3 regions of the Thalassospira sp. SN3W genome follow, and region 2 is predicted to be linked to each of the others. Evidence: riboswitches for the same ligand, from Rfam matches in the RefSeq annotation. Region 2 holds a riboswitch; each other region holds the start of a gene.
What was found. A riboswitch is a leader RNA that binds a small molecule or an ion and turns the genes downstream of it on or off. The one in region 2 is predicted to bind cobalamin.
Positions count from the first base shown of each region.

Region 1: it holds a riboswitch for cobalamin, as region 2 does, so the genes downstream of both, cobU (bifunctional adenosylcobinamide kinase/adenosylcobinamide-phosphate guanylyltransferase) here and P8T57_RS12505 (ABC transporter substrate-binding protein) in region 2, are expected to answer to the same signal.
Region 3: it holds a riboswitch for cobalamin, as region 2 does, so the genes downstream of both, P8T57_RS15035 (CbtB domain-containing protein) here and P8T57_RS12505 (ABC transporter substrate-binding protein) in region 2, are expected to answer to the same signal.

Region 1 is NZ_CP121124.1:2,116,818-2,122,679, reverse strand. Features, by position in the region: gene cobN (cobaltochelatase subunit CobN) at 1-1,553, opposite strand, end outside; gene cobW (cobalamin biosynthesis protein CobW) at 1,644-2,684, opposite strand; gene cobU (bifunctional adenosylcobinamide kinase/adenosylcobinamide-phosphate guanylyltransferase) at 2,717-3,256, opposite strand; cobalamin riboswitch at 3,316-3,540, opposite strand; gene P8T57_RS09500 (hypothetical protein) at 3,853-4,428, shown strand; gene P8T57_RS09495 (histidine phosphatase family protein) at 4,510-5,121, opposite strand; gene cobS (adenosylcobinamide-GDP ribazoletransferase) at 5,205-5,862, opposite strand, start outside.
Region 2 is NZ_CP121124.1:2,779,410-2,785,271, reverse strand. Features, by position in the region: gene purD (phosphoribosylamine--glycine ligase) at 1-109, shown strand, start outside; gene P8T57_RS12515 (ABC transporter ATP-binding protein) at 134-916, opposite strand; gene P8T57_RS12510 (iron ABC transporter permease) at 913-1,953, opposite strand; gene P8T57_RS12505 (ABC transporter substrate-binding protein) at 1,962-3,002, opposite strand; cobalamin riboswitch at 3,213-3,409, opposite strand; gene P8T57_RS12500 (AraC family transcriptional regulator) at 3,465-4,382, opposite strand; gene P8T57_RS12495 (SDR family oxidoreductase) at 4,551-5,297, shown strand; gene P8T57_RS12490 (Atu4866 domain-containing protein) at 5,322-5,669, shown strand; gene P8T57_RS12485 (adenylate/guanylate cyclase domain-containing protein) at 5,788-5,862, opposite strand, start outside.
Region 3 is NZ_CP121124.1:3,309,678-3,315,539, reverse strand. Features, by position in the region: gene P8T57_RS15055 (heavy metal translocating P-type ATPase) at 1-1,450, opposite strand, end outside; gene P8T57_RS15050 (DUF1636 domain-containing protein) at 1,650-2,021, shown strand; gene P8T57_RS15045 (hypothetical protein) at 2,022-2,546, opposite strand; gene P8T57_RS15040 (CbtA family protein) at 2,620-3,303, opposite strand; gene P8T57_RS15035 (CbtB domain-containing protein) at 3,307-3,480, opposite strand; cobalamin riboswitch at 3,512-3,726, opposite strand; gene P8T57_RS15030 (metalloregulator ArsR/SmtB family transcription factor) at 3,846-4,310, opposite strand; gene P8T57_RS15025 (hypothetical protein) at 4,444-4,707, shown strand; gene P8T57_RS15020 (hypothetical protein) at 4,823-5,095, shown strand; gene P8T57_RS15015 (DUF2975 domain-containing protein) at 5,379-5,862, shown strand, end outside.

The sequences.
Region 1 (5,862 bases), 660 kb from region 2:
GCCGGTTGCAGCCCAACCACAACATTGCCCATCGGCAGGATCGAAAGGGCAATCGCCGACCGATCTGGCAGATAAAACGGATCACTCTCCGGCTCTCCCCAGGCATCCGTTACCTGCTGACGGATGCGTGCGGGCAGGACGGCAAATGCCGCGCGATAATCGGCAACCGGGATCGTCACACGAACGGTGCGATCCGCCAGCGACTTGAAATCATTCGTCGGTCCGGCCTTGACCGCCGCGATCAGGGCATCGCCATTTTCCGGCAGCTCATTAATCCTGTACCCGGCATCCTTCATCGCCCGAAGGGTTTCAATCATCCCGGCCGGTGTATCAAGCCCCACACCATTGCCAAGGCGCGCATCCTTGTTGGGATAATTGGCCATGATCATCGCAACTTTGCGCACCGGGGCATCCGTCTTGCGCAATTTGACCCAATTGGCCGCCAGTTCGGCAACAAACGCCACCCGATCGCGCACCGGGATATATTTGACCAGATCAATCTGGGTCAGGGCATCCTTGCCCGCCGATCCCTTGAACGACACGGCGCGCGATAAAATACGGCCATCCACTTCGGGAAGTGCGACATTCATCGCAATATCCCGCGCGGCAAGGCCGTTCACCCCATCCCGCCACGATGCTTCACCACCGCCAGATAGCACCACCTGGAAAACCGGTGCATCGACAACATCAAACGGCCCATCTTTTCGTTCCACACCCGGAACGGAAAGAGAGAAGCCGGTGGTGTTCAGGATCAAATCCGCACGTGTTGACCCCAGCCATTCTTCAACCAAGGCCGCCGCAACCGGGTCTTTGAGGCTGGCAACAAAAACAGGCAATGGATTGAGGCTATTACCCAACAACTCCTCAACCAGCGCATCAATTACATCCAGATTACCAGCCTGAATTAATGCACGGTAGAAGATGATCGGAACAACAGCATGATTTTGTTTCCAATTCTGTTCAATTTCTTCGAGATTTGCGGTGATTTTCCCCGGCCAATAAAGGCCTGCCTTGACCAATGGTGCCGCCGGCTTCCAGTCCCAACTGACAGACGGGTTCAATTTTTCATATATAAGACGCAGTAAATGTTCAGCATTTCCCGGACCACCTTCGATCAGGTAACGCCAGATTTGCTGATACGTTGCACCCTTTACCGTCGATAACGACAACAGTTCCGCATCGGGTTGATCGTCACCTGGCAACAGTACCAACGGCACGTCGTTGCGACGGGCCAGTTCGACCAGCTGTTCGATCCCGTATTCCCAATATCCCCGCCCGCCCAGAATGCGCACGATGATGAATTTGGCATCGGTCAGAACATCCTCGACATAAAGATCGACCGACATGTTGTGACCCAGCTGCAATAGACTTGCCAATCGCAGCGACGGTGTCGCGTCGCCAAATGCTGAATGCAATCGCGCCTGCGCCCCGGCCAGACAGGCAAGCTCGGACTCTGCTGCCGACAGGATAACGACATCGCCCGGGCTTTGCCCCAGATCGACGGCTTCGCTTCCATCGGTAACAAGTCCAGGCTGGGCGGCAAGCAGATGCATCGGAAATGTCCGTTTCTTTTATCGTGTGCTGGTTCAAGATCATCCGCCCGCACAACGTTGTCGACCGGATGATCTTACAATTTCAAAACGTCACGATGCCTTGATTGCCGCTTCGATGGCACCGCGATCCAAGCCATGCAGGCCGATCACCACCAGTTCCGACCGGCGCGTTTCGGTTTCGGCCCACGGCCGGTCGAAATAACGCTGGAACCTCTCACCAACGCCCTGAACAACCTGGCGCATCGGCTTGCCGGGAATATCGAGAAAACCCTTGATCCGCAGGACATCGAACTGACGCACGACATCAATCAGGCGTTTTTCAAGCACGGCCGCATCGTCAACCGCGTCAAGTGACACGACAAAGCTTTCAAAATCGTCGTGGTCATGTTCGTGACCATCGTCATGATGTGAGGGGCGGCTATCAAGATCGTCTTCGGCCGCCGCTCCAAGTCCCAGCAAAACAGCATTTTCGACCTTCGAATGCGCGGTCGCGATGATCTTGACCGATGGGCGTTTCAGCTCGGCCCGGATATCTGCCTCGACCTTGGCAACTTCGGCAGCGCTCAGCAAATCGGTTTTGTTCAGAACCACCATATCGGCGCAATGAAGCTGCTCTTCAAACAGTTCCTCAAGCGGGCTTTCATGATCAAGATTATCATCCGCCTCGCGTTGGGCCTGAACCGCATAATGATCATGGGCAAACAACCCGTCGCGCAATGCCGCCCCGTCCAGAACAGCCACCACACCATCTACCGTGACCCGTGAACGGATTTCCGGCCAGTTGAACGCCTTGACCAACGGTTTTGGCAGTGCCAACCCTGATGTTTCGATAACGATATGATCAGGCGGCGTGTCGCGATCAATCAGGCCCTTGATGGTCGGCAGGAAATCATCGGCCACCGTGCAACAGATGCAACCGTTTGCAAGTTCGACAACGTCGTCCTCGGCACATCCCGAAATGCCACAACCATTTATCACTTCGCGGTCCACGCCCAGATCACCAAATTCGTTGATGATCAGCGCAATCCGCTTACCCCCGGCATTTTCCAGCATATTGCGGATCATCGTGGTTTTGCCTGCACCAAGAAAACCGGTGATCACTGTTGCCGGAATTTTTCCAAGCTGTGCCATATTCAATTACCCTTAAATCTATGAATTCTGATCTATTTAACCGACATCGGAATGCCCGCAACCACAAGCGTCACCTGATCGGCAAGCTCGGCAATCCGTTGATGCAATCGTCCGGCATGATCGCGAAAGCTGCGCGCCATGGCATTTTCCGGCACAATCCCGAAACCGACCTCGTTCGAAACCAGAAGAACTGGGATATCCAGCTCCGGCAAAAGGTCGCAAAGCCGGTCAAACTCGGCCTCGATATCGCGATCTTCCAGCATCAGATTGGTCAGCCAAAGCGTCAGGCAATCGACCAGTACCGGTTTGCTGCCGTCGCGATTGCAGGCAGACAGGACACCGAAAAGATCAAGCGGTTCCTCAATCGTTTGCCATATCTCGCCGCGCGATGATTTGTGAAGTTCGATGCGATTTGCCATTTCCTCGTCCCATGCCCGGCCGGTCGCGATATAAATACCGCCGCCTGCATGGTTGATCCGGTTTTCGGCAAACCGGCTTTTGCCCGATCTGGCACCGCCAAGGATCAGATGGATCCCGGCAAACTGGCTGTTATCAGCCATATTATGGGTCATAGCCGCCTTCCTTCGCTTTGACCTCCCACCGAGGCCGGATTGCGTTACCCCATATCCTTACGAACAGGGATACCGATGGCTGGTTTCCTGGCTGCGGGCATGAAAGCAATCCGCCTTCCCGGCATGTTGTCTGCAAATCAACATTACCGGTGGCTTGTGACATCACATCACCCGGATCACCCAACCCGTTACAGTTGCGGGGGCAGCACCGGCATCACACCGGTTTCCCATCACCAAACGGCAGCGCCGAACCTAGCAGCTTTACCCCCACGACCAAAGCCCAAACTCCGACCTAACCATAAGGTCAGTATTTGTAAGAATTGACTGCTTGTCGGCGGTTATTCTTTAGGAGAACATAATTTTGTCACGTTGGATCAGAGCCGACAAAAGCCGCCCGCGTGACCGCCGGACATTACAAAACAAACAAAGTCCGGATGCCGAAACCGCAAAGGGTTTCGGAAAAACTTCTTGGGGTTAATTGGAAATTTGCTGATCAAATGGCAATTCATGAACAAATTCAACGAATTCGGAATCTGAAATCAACAACCTGGCAGACCGTATCACGCGAAGACATGTGGCGCGGGCTGCTGGATAGATTGAGCTATAATGATCAATCCTTTCCCGAATTCCTGCAACATCATGCTGTAAATGGTGAAATATCATTGGCGCGTCGTGATGTTCGAAACATTTATGCCAGCCGTCCGACCTGTGGTGTTGTCGCGACCATCATTTGGTCGCATGCGCGTGGCATCCGCGTAAATGCGCTTTCTCTTCTGGTCCGTGACCTAACGAAACTCGTGGAATTGTTCGAAAATGACGATTTCGACGAAGATCAAATGTCACTGCTTCTGGGCCAGCCTGGGATATCCATCCCGACCGCCAGCAAAATGCTTTCAGCCTGTGGTAAGAAATACAAAGGCAAACCCGCCGCCATCATCGACGACACGATCATTCAGGTTATCGAAGCACCGGAATTTGCATCCGACTTTACGGAAATCAGCGAGCTTCGCGGCAAATCGCGCAGCCGGCCTATTCCCTACTACGAAGCCTATCTCGACGATGTCGCGTCAATCTGTGGCAGATACGATGTCTCTGCCGATATGGTAGATCGCTTTTTGTCGGAATATGCGCTTGTCGATGCGCAGGAAACCGATCAACGGAAATCCGCCTGAAAACTGATACCCTGTGTGGCATGTCATTCAAGCCCCACAGGGTATCGGCAGATGGGTACTGCCCAGCCCCCCCCCCTTTTATCAGTAACGCAGATTAACACCGGTCACCCGCCAGCCCGGCTGATCGACGCCGTTTATATGTTCGATCCGTGTCACGCCAAGCGTATCGATATGAAATGATAAAGCCGCCTCAAGCGACAGACCGAGCGCATTGGCAAGGGCCGCGCGCACCGTCCCACCGTGAATAACGGCGACAATATCACGCCCGGCCCAATATCTTGTCAGCCGGTCAAATATTGGCCCAACCCGTTCGACAACGTCGCTGAAACTTTCACCATTCGGAGGATGCTGGCGCGCGAAATCGGCCCAGAAACGGGTGGTTTCCCCTTTGGGCAGATCATTCCAGTGTTTCTTTTCCCATGCACCAAAATGCTGTTCGGCAAAGCCGGTTTCACGCGTCGGCAGGATGTTTTCATCCATCAGCTCAAGAAGTTTAAGCGCGGTATCAAGCGTGCGCGAAAGGTGGCTCGTAATCCAGACCGCGTCGTTTGGCAAATGGCGCGACAGGGCACGCAATGCCTTTTCATCGGTAAGATCAACCGGCATGTCGCTTCGGCCATAGACAAGCCGTTCCGGGTTGAGAACCGGCGCATGGCGAACAAGCCACCAACGGGTTGTCACTGCTTTGTCCATTCTTCCCCCAAGGAAAAATGCGGTCGAAAAATACGATCCGGGATTGGGCTCGGTTTTGAACGGTCCTTTTCATGATCTTATCATCAGGCAATCTGCAGTATCGCGATAAATGCAATACCGACAAGCAGTTCGGAGATGATTTGAGTCATGCCCAGCACATCGCCAGTATGGCCGCCAATCTGATACCGGGCGATCCATCCGACAACCGATGCCCCGACCATCATGGCAATCAGACACATGAACGCGGTCACCGCACCCGCAACAATCACCACCAGAACCAAGGCGATGGCAATACCCGCGCTCACCACTTTAATGTCGGGTCGCCCGGCACTTTTGCCAAGACCATCTTCACGCGCCGGATCAAACACATAGGTCACGATCGGCATCGCCGCACGCGATAGTGTCGCCATCACAATCAGGATGGCGGCCATGCTGCCACTTTCACCCGCAGCATCCAGAAGGGCGATGCGCATCGCTAGGCATAAAACAAGCGCAACAACACCATAAGTCCCGATCCGGCTGTCACGCATGATTTCAAGCTTGCGTTGACGGTCCAATCCACCGCCAAACCCGTCGGCACAATCGGCAATGCCATCCTCATGCATCGCCCCAGTCAACGCGATCAGGGTAAAAGTCGCGATAATGGCCGTAATCATGACATTGCCGGTCAGAATCTCGATGACGTAGGCCGCAATGATCGCAATCCCAGCCATGAATAACCCAACCAGCGGCCAGCACCAA
Region 2 (5,862 bases):
GACCGAGGCACAGAAACGCGCCTATCAGGCGGTTGATGCCATTAACTGGCCGGGTGGTTTTTGCCGTCGTGATATCGGCTGGCGCGCGATTGCCCGCGAGCAGAAATAAACATTCAACTTGGAAAAGACCGGGTCATGCAGCCCGGTCTTTTTTCATGCCTGCGTGATAGCGCACCGCGCATTGCCCGTTCGGGCCATGTTCGATGGTGGCCTCGACACCGAACACATCGCGCAGATTTTGGGTCGTCAGAATATCGGCAGGACTGCCGATCCCCACCAGTTCCCCGTCACGCATCATGGCAATCCGGTCGCAATACATCGCGGCATGGTTCAGATCGTGCAGGGCCGCCACCACGGTAACCGACAATTCACGCACCAGCTCCAGCAATCCAAGCTGATGACGGATATCCAGATGGTTTGTCGGCTCGTCCAGCAGAAGGAATTTTGGTTCCTGCGCCAGCGCGCGCGCGATATGAACCCGCTGCTTCTCACCGCCCGAAAGCGTATGCCAGAACCGGTCAGCCAGATGGGTCATGTCGACATCGCCGAGCGCACGTTCCACAATCGCATCGTCGCGTTCCGACCAAGGCGACAGCATGCTGAGATAAGGTGTGCGTCCCAGTGCCACCGCCTCGCGCGCGGTCAGGCGGTCGGTGGTGTCGGCCTGCTGTTCGACAAAGCCGATCTGCCGGGCCAGTTTGCGACGGCCATGCTTTTTCATGTCCTGCCCTGCCAGTATTGCACGCCCCTGATCAGGTGGACGAATACCGGCCAAAACCGACATCAAACTTGTTTTGCCCGATCCATTCGGCCCGATCAGGCCAAGGAACTCGCCCGGTTCAACCCGGAGGGAGACATTTTTGATGATCTTGCGAAAACCGGCAGACCAGACGATATCGCGCAGTTCCAGGGTCATCGCAAAATCCTTCCGTGACACAGGATCAGGGCAAAGGCCGGGGCCCCGACAAGGGCAGTGATCACCCCGATTGGCAAAACCTGCCCCGGAACGATCACGCGTGAGATGACATCGGCACAGACCAGAAACAGTGCGCCAATCAATGCCGATAGCGGTAATAGCAGCCCATGGCGCGTTCCGACAAAAAAGCGCGCCGCATGCGGGATCACGAGCCCGACAAAGCCGATGGAACCAACGATACTGACCATTACCGCGGTCATCATCGCGGCTGCGGCAATCAGGATCGCATAAACCCGCCTGACCGGAACACCAAGCGATGCGGCGGATTCCCTACCAAATGTAAAGGCATCAAGTGCGCGTGCATGCCAAAGACACACGACAAGCCCGACAAGAGCCACGGGTAAAGCCAGCCACACATCGGGCCAGCGCACGCCGCTAAGATTGCCCAGAAGCCAGAACATGATGCCGCGCGCCTGCTCGGCACTAGCCGATTTGGTGACAATGAAGGATGTCAGGGCATTGAACATCTGCGATCCGGCAATCCCGGCCAGAATGATCGCACCCGTACCGCGCCCGGCCTGTAACGCCAGAAGGGTCACAAAGGCGAATGCCGCCACTGCGCCGATAAATGCACCAAGTGACAGCGAAAGCATCCCGGCCCCAAGACCTAGGATCACGATGCTGACCGCACCGGTCGATGCCCCGGCCGAAATGCCGAGCAGATAGGGATCGGCAAGACTGTTGCGCAAAAGCGCCTGCAGGACCGCACCGGAAACGGCCAAGGCCGCCCCGCAACTTGCGGCAACGATGGCGCGGCTCAGCCGATAGTTCCAGATTATACCGGCATCAATCGCATCCACCGGATACCCGGCATCCCACAAATGATTGGCAATCGTATTGATCACCGTGCCCACCGGGATCGCTGTTTCGCCCACCGATGCGGCAACCGCCAGAACCGCTGCCAGCAACATCAGCGCGGCAAATGCCACGCTGATGCGTTTGATGAAAACAGGGCTGGAAATGATATTCCCGATCATTGGCCCGATCACTGGGTTGCCTCGAACGCCTCGATTGCCTTGGCCAGCGTTTCAATGCCGTCGATTGTCCGCATGGTCGGGTTCATCGACTGGGCATCCATGACGACGATATTTCCGCTTTTGACCGCATTCATCTGACGGGTTACCGGATCGGATTTCAGGAACTGCATTTTAAGTTCCCAGTCATCGGCCGGAAAACGACGACGATCCATTTTGCCAATCACAATGATATCGGGATTGGTCCGTACGATGGTTTCCCACCCGGCTGTGGGCCATTCATCATCACTGTCGATGACATTCTCCACACCAAGGATCGACATGACATAGGCCGGTGCGCCTTTCTGCCCGGCAACAAACGGATCAACATCGATTTCAGCACTGGAGAACCAGAACAGTGCCGAAATTCCCTTGCCATTCACGGCGGCGACTTTTTCGCGCGCAGCCTGTTCGCGGGCTTTGAAATCGGCAATCAGATCTGCGCCGCGTTCCTCGACATCGAAGATTTTCGAAAGGTCGGCTATCCCCTGATAGATCTGATCCATCGAAAAGGCATCAATCCGCGTTCCGTCACCGCCCGTGGTGTTGTCCTTACCGACGCAATCGGCTGGTGCGGTATAGACCGGGATTGAAAGTTCAGCAAACTGGTCAATCGTTCCGACCTTGCCATTCGGGCCGATATGCCATTGGAACTGGGTTGTGACCAAATCGGGTTTCTGGCCGACCACACTTTCAAAGCTGGGATCGTTGTCGGCAAGCCGCGGAATGGTGGCGTTGACGTCGCGAAACTGTTCCTGCACCGGGCCAAGCCATACGGCCGTTCCGACCACCCTGTCCGCCAGTCCCAGAAGATAAAGCAGTTCAGTGCTGCTTTGGCCAAGCGATACGGCACGGTTCGGAGCCTGATCAAAGGTCAGGGTTCGACCACAATTTTCCAATGTAAGCGGATATTCCGTGGCAGATGCGTATTGTGCGAAAGAAGCCAGTCCTGCAGCAAACACCCCGACTGCAAAAACCTTTTTGTTCAGTTCAATCACTTTGCGTCCTTTCATGGATATGCTGATCGGGAATTTCATTTCCCGACCGGACATACCAAACCAATAAATGTTATGTTATAACATAACATCAAAGTTACTATGGTCAAGGGACTGGCTAAAGTGCTGAAAAATGGCGGGAAATGCCGGGATCCAAGGGCGGTCCAATGGCTTTCAGCCCGCCCGGAACGGTGACATATACCGACATCCTCCGGGGCACCCCGCCCGGTCCGTCGTATTCATGTCAGCAGGTCTCCTGGCTCGCGGGTCGTTGTGTTTTCCTGCCTTCCCGGGAAATATCCCAGTGGCTTTCAGAAGGAAACACTCACCGCCTACAGTTGCGGGGGCAGCTTCGGTTAACCGTCTTCACGGACGGCTTCGAATTCCCTTTATCCTTATCGGATACTGACATCTATCGGTGTCACATAGTCACGAAGGCCGGTCAAGCCAATTGCGAATAAATCGCAATGATTACAATTTTCAATAGGCGTTCGCCGCCGCCGTGCCATCGCCGCCCAGCCGCCCAAGGATCGCCGAGACATCGCGCATCGGTGGCGCGCCAAACATGCGGGCATATTCACGGCTGAACTGTGATGCGCTTTCATATCCGACTTCATAGGCCGCGGTTGCCGCATCCTTCATTTCGGTCAGCATCATCTGGCGCGCCATCGTCAGGCGAAGGCGTTTCTGATACTGAAGCGGGCTCATGGAGGTTACCTGTTTGAAATGATGATGGAAGGAAGACGGACTCATATTCGCCTGTGCCGCCAGATCATCGACCCGAAGCGGTGCGGCAAAATCGTCCTTCATAAGCCGGATGATCTTGGAAATGCGCTGCATGTTGCTGCCGCCCATGCCGATTTGCGCAATCCTGGCCCCCTGAAGGCCGCGCAGAAGGCGATAATGCACTTCGCGCAGAAGCATCGGTGCCATCACCGAAATATCGTCTTTCTCATCACACAGGCGCAACAGGCGCATCACGGCATCCAGCAAGGTATCGCTGGCGTTATCGACATGAAGCCCGCAATCGCTTTCGGATGCCGAGCCGACCTGAAGATCAATCTGGGTGACAAGATCGCCCAACATCTGACCATCCAGTTCAATCGACAAACTGCGATACGGAAGTGCTGCACTGGCATTTGTCACACAGCCGACAATCGGCAGGTCGACCGACGCCACCAGATACTTTCCGGGCGCATAACTGAAAACCGCCTCGCCCAGAGTGACCTCTTTGGCACCTGACGCGATAATGCAAAGGCATGGCTTGTAGATTGTCGGAACTTTCATCGACGGCCCGGTCGCACGATACAGATGCACCGCCTTCACCGGCGTCTCGGCAACACCTTCGCCTTCGCAGTATCTGTCAATCAGTTCAGACATCTCTTCAAACACAGGCATCACCAAACTCCTTTGTTTCTCTAATATGAACTATAGCAACCAGAACCATCCTGAAAAGCGGTTTTCACCCTGCCTGGAGAATCAGGCAATTGATCAAGAGTTCTGTGTATTCATCAGGCAACCATTTGCAATCACAGTAAGCGCCATGATCCAGACAAGGAGGATGTCATGTCGCTTATGTCCAGCAATGTTGAAAACAAGGTTGTCGTCATTACCGGTGCCAGCAGCGGAATTGGCGAGGCCACGGCAAAACTTCTGGCCGAAAACGGTGCAAAGGTCGTTCTTGCGGCCCGACGCACGGCAAAGCTTCATTCCATCGTCGCCGAAATCGAGGCCGAAGGCGGCACCGCCACATGTCGCGCGGTTGATGTCACCGATGCCGACGACGTCGAAGCACTGATCTATTTCGCCAAAAACACCTATGGCCGCGTTGATGTGATCTTCAACAATGCCGGTGTCATGCCCCTGTCGCCGCTTGCCGAACTGAAAATTGACGAGTGGAACAAGATGATCGACGTCAATATTCGCGGCGTCCTGAATGGCATTGCCGCCGGTCTGCCATTGTTCAAGGAACAGGGTAGCGGCCACATCATCAATACCGCATCCATTGGCGCACATCTGGTATCCCCGACTGCCGCCGTTTACTGCGCCACGAAATATGCCGTCTGGGCGATTTCCGATGGCCTGCGTCAGGAAAGCCGCGATATCCGCGTCACCACCATTTCGCCGGGCGTTACCGAAACAGAACTTGGCAACGACATTACCGATGACAATGCCAAAGGGTTTCTCGGTGAACTGCGCAAAACCGCACTCAGTCCGATTTCCATTGCATGGTCGGTGCTTTACGCAATCGCCCAGCCCGAAAGCGTCGATGTCAACGAGATCATCGTGCGCCCGACCGCATCGGCATATTGATCCGTAACGCCCAAGGAGGCCCACATGGCACGTCATATGTTTGCGTCTTCTATCGCCAGTCTTCTGATGCTGTTTTCCAGCACCGCCACCGCACAGGAGGAAACCGTCATGTCCGGAACCACATCGAACGACCCGCATCCCTATGTTGGCATGTGGGTCACGGCTGATGGCAATATCCGTCAGGAATTGCTGGCCAACGGACGTTATGACGAGGCGCGCGGCAATCGCCCGTCTGCCTATCAGGGGCGTTATGAAATTTCCGGCAATCACATCGATTACTGGGATGATACCGGTTTTACCGCCGACGGATATTTCGAGGACAGTGTTCTGTATCACGCCGGAATGGTGATGTATCGCCAGCCCATACAATAGCATTCAGGCTTTAAAAGCCCCGCTGCACCGGCTAACCCGGCGCAGAACCCGCAAGGAACGGTATCGAATGGATGCCGTTCCTTTTTTTCATTTTCATGCGCGAAAACTTTGCCAATAATCAGGTCGCTGTCACGGGCACATTGCCAGTCGCGACATTCCGTTCATCAGCCGTGGCAAGGGTAAACAGATCAAT
Region 3 (5,862 bases), 530 kb from region 2:
TGACCAGCAGGCCGATCCTGGATGCACGGGCAAGGGCCGATGTCACCGCCGCCGGTGTGGAGATCACCAAGGCACAGGGGCAGCCGATCAGAAGCAGGGCCAGCCCGCGATAGATCCATTCTTCCCAGCCTTGCCCGAACAGAACCGGTGGAACAACGACCGTAAGGGCCGCAAGCGCCATGATGATTGGCGTATAGATACGAGCGAATTTGGCAACGAAGCGCTCGACCGGTGCCTTGTGCTTTTCGCTTTGTTCGACCAGCTCGATCACGCGATCCAGCATGGTTTGCCCGGCCACCCGGGCCACACGCAGGTGCACCGGTCGGTCGGTAACAATGGCACCGGCAAAAACCTCGCCCCCCGGTTCGGAGGTAACCGGAACGGATTCCCCGGTCAGGTGGCTGTTATCGATTTCAGCCGAGCCGACAGTCAGGATACCATCCGCCGGGATGCGTTCGCCGGGGCGGACTTCAACGATGTCGTCAAGCGTAAGCGCCGAGGGTGCAACCGTATCAAAGCCGCCACCAGATGGTGAAACCCGCCGCGCGGTCTCCGGGGCCAGTTTCATCAGCGATTTAACCCCGCTGCGCGCCCGCCCCGCGGCAATGCCTTCAAGGCTTTCGCCAATCGCAAACAGCAGGACGACCATACCGGCTTCAAGACTTTCGCCGATTGCAACCGCGCCAAGAACCGCGACACTCATCAATAGTTCGATGGAAAAGAATGCGCCGCTTGCCGCCAGACGGAACGCTGTTCTCATCACCGGCAATGCCGCGATGATCGAGGCAATGGACATGGCATAAGCATCGGTGGCCGGAACCAGCCAGCCGACCAATCCGCCTAGAACCAGCCAGATCGCTGCCCATGCAATTTCGTCCCCGGCTTCCGGCCAGGGGGCCAGTTTGCGCAGCAGGGATTTGTCATTGGCATCGGTATCTTGCGACGCGGCATTATCCGTCGCAGCCGGATTGGCAGAACCACAGGAACCGCCAGCGCAGCAAGCGGCTTCGGATGATTTCCCCGCCCCCGGAATTACCTTTTCCTTTGCCGGATAACCCAATTTGGTCAGCATGGTGCTGATATCGGAACGCGTTTCGGCACTATCATTGCGAAGGCCCAACGTGACCGTTTCACGCATCATCGACACATCTACACATTGCACGCCATCACGTTTGGAAAGCGCGGTTTCGATTTTCGCCACACAGGACCCGCAATCCATGCCCGATACGGCCCACTGGTGATGCGAAATGCCGTCACGATGACGGGCCAGCACATCATCAACAGTGCCCTGGTCCTCGACACTCAGTTCGGATTGCGCGTGCAAGCCATCGGCGGCGGCAACAAAGCTTTGCCCGGGCACAGCAACGTTGAGCGACGCAATCAGCGATGACTTGCAGCTTTCACAATTTCCAATGGCCGGGAACTGATCCCATTTTACGATGACGGACATTCTGGACCTCGCCAACATTCAAATTTATATTCATGTATTATATTCAAATAACAATTCATATGTTAGCGAGTCAAGAACATTCAAACCATGATTTGAATATTATCACACACAATGCCAGACGCCCCGAAAAAGTTGATGAATTACGCCGGCACTGCGACCATAGTGACCACCCGATTTAAGAACCAAGGCCAACCGCCGCATGCCTCGTATTGTCATTTGCAAAACCTGCCAACCAGCACCTGATGCTGATCCGGACCCAAAGATGGATTTTGTCGATGCGGATGGTTTTGTGCGGCAGTTAGGCACGGCACTTGATCAGGCGGAATTGCCCGAAACGTTTGAAATCACGCAGGTTGACTGCATGGGATCATGCAGCGACCCGACATCGGTTGCACTTCAGGGAACCGGGCGGGCAAGTTATCTTTTTGCCGGATTATCGGCACATCGTGATATTGACGATATCATTGCCACCTGCCGGGAATATCTGAACGCCCCGGATGGATGGATCGAAGACGCACGCGGCTGCGGACGTCTTCGATTTTGCCTTAAGGCCCGTATCCCGGCCCTGTGATTATGGCGCAACCGAAACAGTCATGACCTGACGCAGTGGCTTATCGCCAACGGCAAGCTGGCTATGGTCATTGGCCGTAAGGGTCACGATAACCTCATTATCGCCCGCTGGAAGGTCTGCGATATGAAGCCACGGGCCATACAGGCGGGCGATCTTGGTGCCGTTAACATAGACATGAGCATGCCCCTCGCCCGGGATATGGGGACTGCTGGCATGTTCGGGGGCAAAACGGAAATTCTGCACCAAGAGATGCAGGTTCCAGCCACTGACCGGATCGGGCGCAATGGCAACATCAAGGCTTGGCGCATCGACGGCATCGGGCAGTGAAATGACGGCATCATGGCTGGCATGGGCACCGTTGACATTCATCGTGTCATGCGTATCACCATGGGCACTTTCCCCATGCGCGCGCGGATCGGAATGGTCATGGCCATCAAGGGTGATGCCATTGCCCGCCGCCACCAGAAAGCCAATCCCGCCGCCAAAAACAAGCCCGATCCCGAAAAGAGCAAGTGAACGTGGCATTTCGTTTATCCAGACAAATCAATGAAAGAAAACAGGCGCGGAATATACCGCGCCTGATCAATGTGATTGCGTTTTACGCTTCCCGGTCGGCTTCACGCCGCCAGAAATGCCCGGCAAACAGCCCGGTCAACACCCAGGCTACCGCCCCGATACCAAAGGCACGCGCAGCAAACAGCGCCCCGAGTTCGGTCGGCACGGGACCGCTGAACTGATCGGGTTCCGGCGCACCGATAACATGCGGCGCCAGAAGCAGAACAACCGCCGCCCCCCACGCCAGCCAGTTCCGGCCAAAGGCGATCAGCCAAACCGCAAGTGCCGCGGTTGCCACCGTCGCAAACCACCAGATTTGCCGTTCATAGACATCGGCCGCAGCAACACCGGGCACCTCTGGCGCCAAGGTGAAGCCCGGCGCAAAATGCACGATGACAAACCCTGCAATGCCCCAGATGATGCCACTGCGCGCAGTCACCACATGACCACGATTTTCGGCAAAGGCCATGGCCGCGATCAGGATCAGTGCATAGCCGGTATAGACCAGCATGGTGAACAGGATGCTTAGCCCGTCACGCAGCGGATCAATCCCACCGACATCCTGATGCGCGCTAACCGCGTCACCGCCGAAATGCACAAGGGCACCGGTTTCATACAGCTCCGCATGCAGCAAAACGGGCTGCACAAAATACAGCTGTAGCAGGGCCGCAATAAGCCCCGCTGCAGCACCAGCGAACAACGCGCTGGTTACTATGCGTGTGAACATGACTTAGTGGCAGGGAAAGCCGGTCGCGTGGCGCACATCGTGTGCCGCGTCATGAAGCAGGTCCGCCTGAACGTGGCCGGTCACAAAGACAATCGCCATGCCGAAAACGGCACAGGCAAGGATCGGCAGAAGAACGGATTTTTTCGAAACGGCAAATGCCGCGGTCTGCGTGGTCATAGAAATCTCCTTTGCTGTCACACCCGACAGTCGGTTCGGGTCCATGCCTGGCAGGTCTCCTGGCTTGCGGGTCTTCATGCGTCGCCGACCTTCCCTGCTTTCGCAAGTGGTATGATGGCGGGCACTCGTCGCATACAGTCGCGGGGGCGGCTTTGGCTTTGACCGTCAAACAGACGGCTTTCCAAATTCCCTCTTCGTTTCCCAACCCCGAGCAGAGCGGGAAAAACCAAGCCATTCGTTTATGACGGTAATTTTGCGCAAGTGCAATGTGAAAACCACGCAGGCCGGGTGATCATTCGACGAACATATTCGCCCGATTGTCGATCTGCGACTGGAATGCCCGCAAAGATCAGTGCGGGGGTGGCTTAGTCGTGTGTGACGTGGGCAAAGACATCTCGAACAACACGGGAAATATGTTCGTCATCAATCTGATAGAAGATATGACGCCCGTTGCGCTCGGAGGCCAGAATGCGCTGATCGCGCAACTGACGCAGATGATGGCTGGTAAGCGACTGCGACATGCCCGATGCCTCGGCCAGTTCGCCAACGGTTTGCGGTTTTTCCATGCAGCGCAGAACAAGCTGCAACCGCCCGGCATCCCCCAAAAGCGCAAAGATTTTCGCTGCTGCCTCGATATCGGGCAGCGACAGGTTATGACCGGTGGCGCGCGACGCATCACGCGTTACGGCTTCCCCCTGTTCGGTGGAAAGTCCAAGGCGTGCGGCAGTATCGCATTCCTGACAACCGTCACCATCATTATTGGCGCTGACCACGACCGGGCGGGCCGGTGTGATTTCGACTTTACGGGATTTTGCTTTGCTTTGTGACATGCCACTATTTTCCACGCCCTGCATCGCTTGGCAAGGGGACTTGATGTTTGCGTGCATGGAACTCCGCCACGCAGGGAACGTTACAGGTATGACACATCGTCGAAAGTGCCCACCAGAACAAGGAGACACACCGATGCAAGAGCAAACAGCACTCGACATTTTTAATCTGCGTCAGTCCCACGACAGCTGGGAACGGAATGTTGCCGGTTACTGCGCGAAAAACGAGATGCAGGTCGGCAACCTGCCCAAAGAGGTAACCGGCCCCTATAACGAGATGAATGAGGCGTGGGAAAAGCTTAAGGCCGAAGGCGATGCCGCAAGCAACGCCACCGCAGAGCAGTTCCACAAGGCGACCGCAAATCTTGAAAAAGCATGGAACGATATGATTGGCAGGTAAATTGCCGGTTTTATGCCCTTTATAGAGAATGCCCCAAAATCGCCTTTTCATTGCAAATCGATGACATGATTACGCGCCAGATTGAAACTGTCTGGAAAAGCAAAAGGAGGCTCCCATGACAGCCCGTCCCCTTCCGGAGCATGCCAAGCTCCATCAGGAATTCAAGGATTGGGAATTCGGCCTTACAGCCCATTGCAAGGAATCCGAAGCCGGGCTTGAACAATTGCCAAGCGAGGTTGTTCAGGCGTGGGATGACATGGATGCCGCCTGGAGCGAGATCAAAGATCATAGCGGTGATATCCCGCAAGAATCCCTGCAGCGTTTTCGTGAAGCCAAACAACGTTTGCAAGGTGCGTGGGACGCGATGATCTCTTCCAAACGGCATTAACGACGCCGCGCTGGAAGCAGCCAGACTTTTTCGTCTCCCTCTCTTCCCTGGCGGGTTTTCCTCCCCTCCCCGCCATTCCTTCTGCAGCCGGGCGTTTCAACCGCCCCGGCTGCATTTTTTTGTCTGCATTTTGGCTAGGCATCGACCACCTGACGATCAAAGCACTGCTACGGACAAAAATCCAGGTTGACTCATTTCGATAAAAAATTAATGTTTTATTTTAATTAATAAATTTTATTCGTCATTAAAATGTCCCCTGATTGTTTCCGGATGGAGCCCCGTCATGTCCGATACCTTGAAAAATGTCCGCACCGTCAGCCGCATACTTGGCTGGGTATGCCTTATCGGCGTTGTTTTCGAAATCTGTCTCGTGCCGCTGATATGGCATGTGGATGGCTGGATTGATACCAGCGCCAGCCAGATGACCATCAGCATTGAAGAATTGCGCGCCCTTTCCGGATGGCAGAAATATGCCGTGATGGCATCGATGATGCTGCCGACACTTGTTATGGCCTATGGGCTTTGGCGGTTGCGCAAGATGTTCCTGTCTTTTGCCGAAAACCATATTTTCCAGCCTGCCCCGATTGCCCATCTGAAAGCATTTTCCGTGGCCCTTATGACACAGACCCTGATCAAGCCTATTTCAGGTGCATTGACATCCGTGCTGGCAACCATAACCCGGCCAGAGGGCGAACGGGTACTGTCGATCGGGCTGAGCAATGCCGAAGTCAGCACGCTGTTTCTGGGTGGGCTGCTTCTGGTGATTG